2 regions of the Brevibacillus sp. BD137 genome follow, and region 2 is predicted to be linked to the other one. Evidence: predicted binding sites of a transcription regulator. Region 2 holds the regulator's gene; the other holds the start of a gene.
What was found. Region 2 encodes CtsR, which represses protease genes until heat stress. Its sites were predicted from a motif close to ATGGTCAATAAAGGTCAAACA; they were not measured.
Positions count from the first base shown of each region.

Region 1: clpP (ATP-dependent Clp endopeptidase proteolytic subunit ClpP) is a predicted target of CtsR. The motif match lies at 1,651-1,671, and genes of this name have one in related genera.

Region 1 is NZ_JAOTNO010000009.1:6,292-10,504, forward strand. Features, by position in the region: gene whiA (DNA-binding protein WhiA) at 1-79, shown strand, start outside; gene ODZ53_RS19035 (HPr family phosphocarrier protein) at 129-386, shown strand; gene ODZ53_RS19040 (hypothetical protein) at 514-696, shown strand; gene ODZ53_RS19045 (H-type small acid-soluble spore protein) at 713-898, shown strand; gene clpP (ATP-dependent Clp endopeptidase proteolytic subunit ClpP) at 1,009-1,611, opposite strand; gene ODZ53_RS19055 (hypothetical protein) at 1,743-1,964, opposite strand; gene ODZ53_RS19060 (copper amine oxidase N-terminal domain-containing protein) at 2,180-2,653, shown strand; gene ODZ53_RS19065 (branched-chain amino acid ABC transporter substrate-binding protein) at 2,871-4,106, shown strand.
Region 2 is NZ_JAOTNO010000018.1:76,711-80,923, forward strand. Features, by position in the region: gene ODZ53_RS26825 (ATP-dependent Clp protease ATP-binding subunit) at 1-186, opposite strand, end outside; gene mcsB (protein-arginine kinase McsB) at 253-1,326, opposite strand; gene mcsA (protein-arginine kinase activator protein McsA) at 1,346-1,864, opposite strand; gene ODZ53_RS26840 (CtsR family transcriptional regulator) at 1,881-2,345, opposite strand; gene ODZ53_RS26845 (HAD hydrolase-like protein) at 2,534-3,220, opposite strand; gene ODZ53_RS26850 (MGDG synthase family glycosyltransferase) at 3,250-4,213, opposite strand, start outside.

The DNA.
Region 1 (4,213 bases), on a different contig from region 2:
ATCGGGCATTAACCACCGCTTGCGGAAAATTAACGAAATCGCTGACAAAATACGAGAAAAACAAAATATTTCGATGTAGATGCATGTTATACTAAAGGATAATAGTCTACAAGTAAGGAGGTCCATTCATGGTTCAACAGCAGGTCGTGGTTCAGTTAAAGACCGGTTTGCAAGCTCGTCCAGCAGCTTTTTTCGTACAGGAAGCTAACCGTTTTGCATCGGAAGTATTCGTAGAAAAAGGCAACAAGAAGGTCAATGCGAAGAGCATCATGGGTATCATGAGCCTCGCAATCAGCTCTGGAACGGAAATTACCATTTTGGCAGAAGGGCCGGATGCCTCCCAGGCAGTCAGCAGCCTTACGAATCTGGTAAGCAAAGAAGAATAGAGTCACGAGAGACACTTTTCCCTTAAGGGAGGTGTCTTTTTTTGTTGGTCATCTTAATGAATATGTATCAATTCACTTCGGTCAGGGCATTTCTAACCATGTATATTGCATGAAGGAGGAATGAGACATGAGTAACCGTGATAAGTGTTACGAAGGCCGCGATTGTTATGATATGGACATTGATCGGATGGTGAATGAGGGACTGGGGGGCGGAGTTGTTTCCGACCAAAACGGCCTGATTGAAGAAACGACTGTAGATACGATGACAGGGGCTACGTCAGCCAAGCAAGCTCTTGACGATGACCAATAGAGGGAGTCAGTCACTTATGAATGTAACAAGAGCACAAGCCATCATGAAATCCGACGACCATATCAAGGTAGAGTACGATGGACAAGCCGTTTGGATCGATGCTGTAGACGAAAAAACGTCAACAGCACGTGTACATGAGGAAAAAAATCCAGGGCATAGCCGAACAGTCTATGTCAGTCAGTTAATGGAAGTATCACAATGATTCATCGAAAAAGCCGAGCAGACCAAGGGAAACCTCTAGGGGTTTGCTCGGTATACAAAAAAACACTCGGCCGGTAGTTCAGGCACGAGTGCTTTTTTTTACGACAGCTCTTATTTTTTCGAAGACGGTTCGGAAGTGATGACTTTGTCAATCAATCCGTACTCTACTGCTTCAGCGGCAGAGAGGAAGTTGTCGCGATCAGTATCCTTTTGGATGCGCTCCAAAGGCTGTCCAGTACGTTCAGCCAAGATGGTGTTCAGATGATCACGCATCTTCAAGATACGTTTTGCGGCAATCTCAATGTCGCTCGCTTGTCCTTGTGCGCCACCCAATGGTTGGTGGATCATGACTTCACTGTTTGGCAGAGCAAAGCGCTTGCCTTTTGCCCCAGCAGCCAGCAGGAATGCTCCCATGGAAGCAGCCATTCCGATACAAATGGTGGATACATCAGGCTTGATGAAGTGCATAGTATCGTAAATTGCCATACCAGCAGTAATAGAACCGCCTGGGCTGTTTATGTACAAGTGAATGTCTTTCTCCGGATCTTCCGCCTGAAGGAACAACAACTGTGCCACAACGATATTGGCTACGGTGTCGTTGATTGGGGTTCCCAGAAAGATGATGCGGTCTTTGAGCAGGCGGGAATAAATATCGTAAGCACGTTCCCCGCGGTTTGTCTGTTCAATGACGGTTGGAATTAAATTCATATGCATCTAGTCTTCCTCCTCTCTTTGTAACAATATCATACACAAAAGGTCAATGAAGGTCAAACACATAAGTGCGCGCCCTCACTACCATGTTTGCCAAATTCCCTCTGTCTAAACCTACTCGAAAAGGAAAACATTCATTCCTTGGAATTCTCATCGGCCTCGGTTAAATCGACGGCGAGTTTCAGCGTGGCTTTCATCTTTTTTCCCTTGATAATCGTATATTCATCGACTTGTTTGGCTTGAAGTTGATTGATGGCTTCCGCCAGCTCCTGTTGATCTTTGTATGGTTCAATGGTCAATAAGCATTCTTCATCACTGGCCTCTTGATAAATGAGAAAAAAACGTTCCCCTGCCATAGTAAGCCTCACTTTCGAAAGTTATCCACAATGTTATGCACAGGTTGTGCACAAAAACATTTGTTCGTGGGATATTTATTTTTTTTCCTAGTCTTGTCATGTTTGGAGAGAGAATTACATAGGAAATGTATGGGATAAAAAAGAAGGGAAAAGTTGATTTATGTCGAATCATACAAAATTGGAATTCATTTCATGATATTTAAGGGGTGTTTATTATGCTTCGCAAGTTTTCTACAATGATGCTGACAGCAGCTCTTCTAACAGGAAGTGTAGCGGCAACGGCTGCGTTTGCCCAAACTTCTCCTGCTCCTGCACCAGCTGTACAACAAAAAATCAAAGTTCAGCTAAACGGCAAGGAGTTCCCATTCCCACAAGAAATCGTTACTGAAAATGGTGTTGCGTATGTGAATGCGAGCACATTGGCGATTGCTTTGGGTGGTAGTGCAGCATGGGATAGCACGACTAAATCTCTGTTGGTTGCTAAAGACAACAAGTACGCTCTGCGTATGTACGAAAACCAAAACTTTGCTTATAAAAACGGCAAAGAAACGAGTGTAGCAAATCCGCCACGTCCAGTGACCGGAGCAGTGCTCGTGCCCCTCGTATTCATTGCCCAAGAATTGGGTGCAAAAGTAGAGTACGATGCAAAAACGCTCACTTACAAGCTGAGCATTCCAATTAATTCCTAATAATTAATGGGATACTTCTCATGAGGATAGCCACTTCTATGCGTAGAAGTGGCTATTTGCCTCAATACTACATGTGGACACCTCTATTAGCAGACAGCGATAGAGGGTTTTTTTATTGATTCTTCCTTCAATCATTTCTATTGCAAATTTTCTAAAATATCCTACAATAAGATTGTGATTCATAGTTTGCTCATAAATAAAGAGGGGGATTTTTGCTATGAAAAAACAGAAATCATTGTCGATACTGGCTGCAACATTTGCTCTCGGCACATTGCTCGCGGGCTGCGGTGGAGGTGCGGGGACTGGTAGCCAAAGCGCGACACCACAGCCGAGCAACAATAGCGGAGGAAGCACGGGCGGTGCAAGTGGCGCTACTGAGAAGCTCGTTGTTGCTGTAGTTGGTCCGATGTCTGGTCAGTATTCTGATTACGGAAGCACAGCAAAGGCTGGTGCTGAATATGCGTTGAAAGAAAAGGCAGAGGCATTCAAAGCACTTGGCTTTGACGTTCAATTGTCCGCGCAAGACGACCAAGCTGACCCGAAACAAGGGGTAGCAGTCGCACAAATGTTGATTTCGAATCCTGATGTAGTCGGAGTAGTAGGCCATGCTACAACAGGAGCTTCGATCACAGCAGCAGCGCAATACGAGCAAGAGAAGCTCGTAATGGTATCTCCTTCCGCAACGGGATCAGATTTGACTGAGCAAGGCAAACAGATCGTACACCGCATTTGTGCGCGTGATGATCAACAAGGCTCCAAGGCTGCGATTTTTGCCAAAAATCAGTTGAATATAAAAACGGCATTCGTTATGCATGACAAGGCTGCTTATGGACAAGGTCTTGCGGAAGAAGTGAAAAAGCAATTTGAAAAAGACGGCGTACAAGTTCTCGGCTATGAAGGGGTAACAGCAGGCGAGAAGGATTATAGTGCGATCATCACCCAAATCCTTGCGAAAAATCCAGAGATGATTTATTTCGGTGGATACTACTCTGATGCAGGGATCATCGTGAAACAAGCGCGTGAAAAAGGCTTCAAAGGTGTATTCATGGGTGGCGATGGCTACGACTCCGCTGACATGGTGAAAATTGCTGGTGCGGAAAATGCCAATAACGTAGTCTTTACTTCTACGGTTGGCGATATTGGTGCTACCGAAGACGGCAAGAAATGGATCACAGACTTCGAGAGCGCGACTGGCAACAAAGTAGGGATCTTCACTTCGTTTGGTTATGACTCCATGGGTGTTATGCTGAACGGTCTGGAAGAAGCGATCAAAGCAAACGGCGGCAAAAAGCCAACGCGTGAACAAGTGCTGGAAGCGGTTCACAAAACCAAAGATTACAAAGGCAAATTCGTTAACGTAACATTTAATGAAAAAGGCGACAACGACTTTGCTTCCGTATACGTGTACAAGTATGAGGACGGAAAGAAAGTATTCATGGGTGAAGCGAAGTAATTCTTCATTATGAATAAGCCATTTGGGACATACTACGTTTGGCAAGAATACCAGAATGAAAAGGAAGGGATTCTGATGTCAAACAATCGAAATACGAAGAATGGCGG
Region 2 (4,213 bases):
GCTCTGGATTTTATCGAGGCCAAGCCCAAGTGATTGCAGTGCCTTCGCCGCAATCCCTTCGCCTTCTCGAATGAGTCCCAGCAGCACATGCTCTGTCCCAATATCTTTGTGTCCGAGACGAACCGCCTCTTCCAGGGCAAGCGCCAGTACTTTTTGTGCGCGTTCTGTAAAACGTCCAAACATCATATCGTACACCTCCGTATAACCGTGTTTTTTCTCTGTATGGTTAACAATTGCGTGATACCATTACGATTACTCTTGTGATTCTACTACGCGTAGACGTTCGCGGATTAGCCTTGCCCTTCTTTCGTCGCGTTGGTCCGGAGTGAGCTTTTGACCAGCGTGGTGTTGTAAAAAACCTGGCTGTGTCGTGACCAACAGTTCGTTTAAGACGAGCGGAGATACATTAGGAATGATGCCTAGATCAATCCCCAGACGTACATCTGACAGGCGCTGAGCCGCTTCCTTGGACTCTACCGTACGGGCATACATCAAGATACCATACGACCGAAAAATCCGATCCTCCAAAGAAACCCTGGTATGCTCCAGCAAGTAAGTGCGTGCCACACGCTCTTGCTCAATAATCTGTCTGGCCACACCATAAAGATTGGAAAGGATATCCGACTCAGACATCCCCAGTGTGACCTGATTGGATAACTGAAAAAGATTCCCTAGAGCTTCGCTGCCCTCTCCGTAAATTCCTCTAACGACCAGACCAACTTGATTAATCGCCTGTAAAATTCTGCTGATCTGCTGCGTCATCACCAGAGCGGGCAGGTGCAGCATCACGGATGCACGAATTCCCGTACCCACATTGGTTGGGCAGCTTGTAAGATACCCTCGAGTTTCGTCGAACGCGTAGTTCAAGCTTTTCTCAAAAATGTCGTCTATCTTCGTACCTATTTCCCATGCCTCGTTCAAACGAAACCCGGGTAATAGTACCTGTATTCGAATGTGGTCTTCTTCATTAACCATAATGCTGACAGACTCATCTTCCCGAAGCAATACGGCACCTTTACGGGATTCCTCTGCCAGATGAGGGCTAATCAGATGCTTTTCTACGAGCACCCGTTTTTCTAACGGGTTAATTTGATCCATATGGATGACCTGAAGCTGATGCCGTTTGCGCATTGCCTCCGAATCGCTTACTTCCGTTACCTTTCTGACGACTTCCTCGGCCTGCGAGTCCGTTGCCAATAACGGAAAAGGGTGCTGGCGCAGGTTACGGGCGATACGCAGCCGTGTACTTATGACAATGTCGGAATCAGGACCTTCTCCTTTCATCCAATTGCTCCACGGGTTTTGCATAAACTGCTTTTGGGACATAACCAGCTAACCTCCCTTGCTACGATTGGGCCATTTTTTGTTCCAATGCTCGAATTCGATCACGCATTTCTGCAGCCTTCTCGAACTCCTCACTGGCGACATGACTTTGCAGCGCTTGCTTTAGTTGCTCCAGCTCTTTACGGATCTTCAGTTTGCCACCGGTACGCTCTGGTACTTTTCCACTATGCTGTGTGTTTCCATGAATCCGGCGGAAAAGTGGGTCCAGTCGATCCCCCAAAAAGGTGTAGCAATCACTACAGCCAAATCGGCCGCTTTTACTAAATTGAGAATATGTGAGTCCACATGTTTCGCATTGAAGCGGCTTATTCGTTGCCGTTTCGCGTCCATTCTTTTGCATGGGATCAAATTTTAAAAGTCCTGACAGGAGATTGTTGATGCTGAAGTTGTGAAAGCCGGTAAAGACGTCCCCTTTTTCATGAGCGCATTGCTCGCAAATATGGTATTCGGTTTTTTCGCCATTGACGATTTTCGTCAAATGAAGTGTCGCCGGTCGTTTTCCGCATTCCTCACAGTTCATAACATCATACCTCCTTTTACTTCAACAAGATTGCCGCGATCATCTGCTTTAAAATATTTGCCCGCAAACGATCCCGCAATTCGGCTTCCAGAGTCAAAACGTTTCGCGAGGTAGCGATTTTCATCAAGGTGGCTTCTCTAATGTTGACTAACCCTTCCTCTAATAGTCTTTCTACGATCGCATTTCCCACACTCTGACTGATGCTCTCTCCAATCAGTTCTTCTGTTAGCAATTCCTGCAAGCGTGCTTTGCTGACAATCTGCACCTTGCGTATGCGAATATACCCGCCGCCCCCGCGCTTACTCTCTACGAGGTATCCTTTTTGAACGGTAAAGCGCGTATTGATGACGTAATTGATCTGAGACGGCACACATTGAAAATGGTCGGCAAGCTCACTACGCTGAATCTCGATCGATCCATTGGGACTGTTAGTAAGGATGCTTTTCAAGTGATGTTCAATGATGTCCGAGATGTTTCGCAAGTCATCGCCTCCTATTCCTCTGTGTATGTTCTTATGAGGTTACCTATTGACTTTGACTATCTTTGACGTTAATTATAATGGGTTTAGTGCGTGCCCGCAAGTGTCCCTTACACATTCTAGTGTGGGCAAAAGAGGGTCGCTTGAAACTTGGACATGATCAACAAAAAAACCACTCCCTGAGGAATGGTTTATGCTTGTTCTTGCTTATTGGTGTCGATTGCTGGCAAATGATTCAGTAGCTGAGAGAAGCTGGTGATGATAACATCTGCCCCATCAAGCTCGCCTGGTTTCGCAAAACCAAAGTCACATCCAATGGTAAATAAACCGTTTGTCTTGCCTGCTTCCACGTCGGAGTGACGATCTCCTACCATGATGGCCTGCCCAATTTTGTAATCAGACAACAGTTTTGCAACCAGGTCATTTTTGGAATGCGTGCGGAAACGACCAGCCGAGTACAGGTCTGTCATCAGCGGCTTTAACTCGTATGCCTGACAAATGGCATCGATGTACTCTTCCTGCCCATTGCTTGCTACAAATAAAGCAAATCCTTTTTCATGCAGCTTTTCTAAGGTTGATTTTACATCCGGATATAGCTCGGTCACTTTTTCTTTGAGTAACTGGATTTCATTGTCTAGCAAGAAGGCATCTGCTGACCGAATGGCTTCTCCACTCGCACCCGGCAGTAATTTGTCCCAGATCTGCTCGATCGTCATTCCCAGTACATTGATCAGTTCACGTTCGTCAGGGGTTTCTCCTTGCCATAGCCCTTTTTGACGAAGCTGGTCAAACGTTCGAATAAAAGCGGGGGTCGACAGCTTTTCTGTTTGTAGTAACGTGCCATCCATATCAAATAATATCGCGAATGGTGCAGTCATGGGTTCCTCCATTTTGTCTGGCTAGGCAGCTATTCTACTTTTCTTGGCAACATATTCATATCATCCATGATAAACTCAGTAATTCGTTGTGCAGCATCTGGCTTCGAGATTTTTTGTCCCATTCTACGCATATATTCCACCTTGGACGGGCTATGCAATAGTTCATCGATAAAGTAAATCAACTGCTCGGATAGATTCGCGTGTACCGCACACCCATTATTGAGCAAAAAGTGGCTATTCCTCTCTTCCTGTCCAGGCAGAGGGTTGTAAACAATCATGGGTACCCGTTTACTCATTACTTCAGCTGATGTAAGTCCGCCTGATTTGGTGACAATTAAATCAGCCGTTTCCAAGTATTCGTGGAAGTTATTGATGAATTTTAGCGGAACGACTTCATGCCGATACGTACGATTTGTCACCTTATTGTATAGCTTGTCGTTTGTCCCTGTTAACACAAAGGTTTTCAAGGGAATGTTAATCTCTTCTAGCCCATCTAATACCTTTTCCATCGAGCCGAGACCCAATCCGCCCCCCGAAAGAATAATGCTCTTTTGTTCAGGAGCGAGACCGAGCTTTTGCCGAATCAATTCGGGTTCCAATGGCAAACTGAATTTCTTCATGATAGGAATGCCCATCGGAATGAATTTTTGATGATCCTGTCGATAAACGTCTAACAGGTAATACAGCTGCTCATGACCGATGAAGTAATAATTGATATGGTGATTAATCCATGAAGGATGGATGGTATAGTCAGTAATAATCGTATAGATTGGTTCCTTCCAATCATTTCTTCCCTTCAGTACGGAGAGCATACAGCTTGCAAACGGATGCGTAGCAATAAAGGCATCAGGCTGTACACTGTTGATCAACTTTTTCAGTTTGTTTGCCAATAACTTATTCATTAGCACATTCATATCAAAGAAACGGGTTTTTTCTGTATTATGATAAATTCTGCCCCACATCTTGGGTGACAGCCTCAACAGATTCATATAG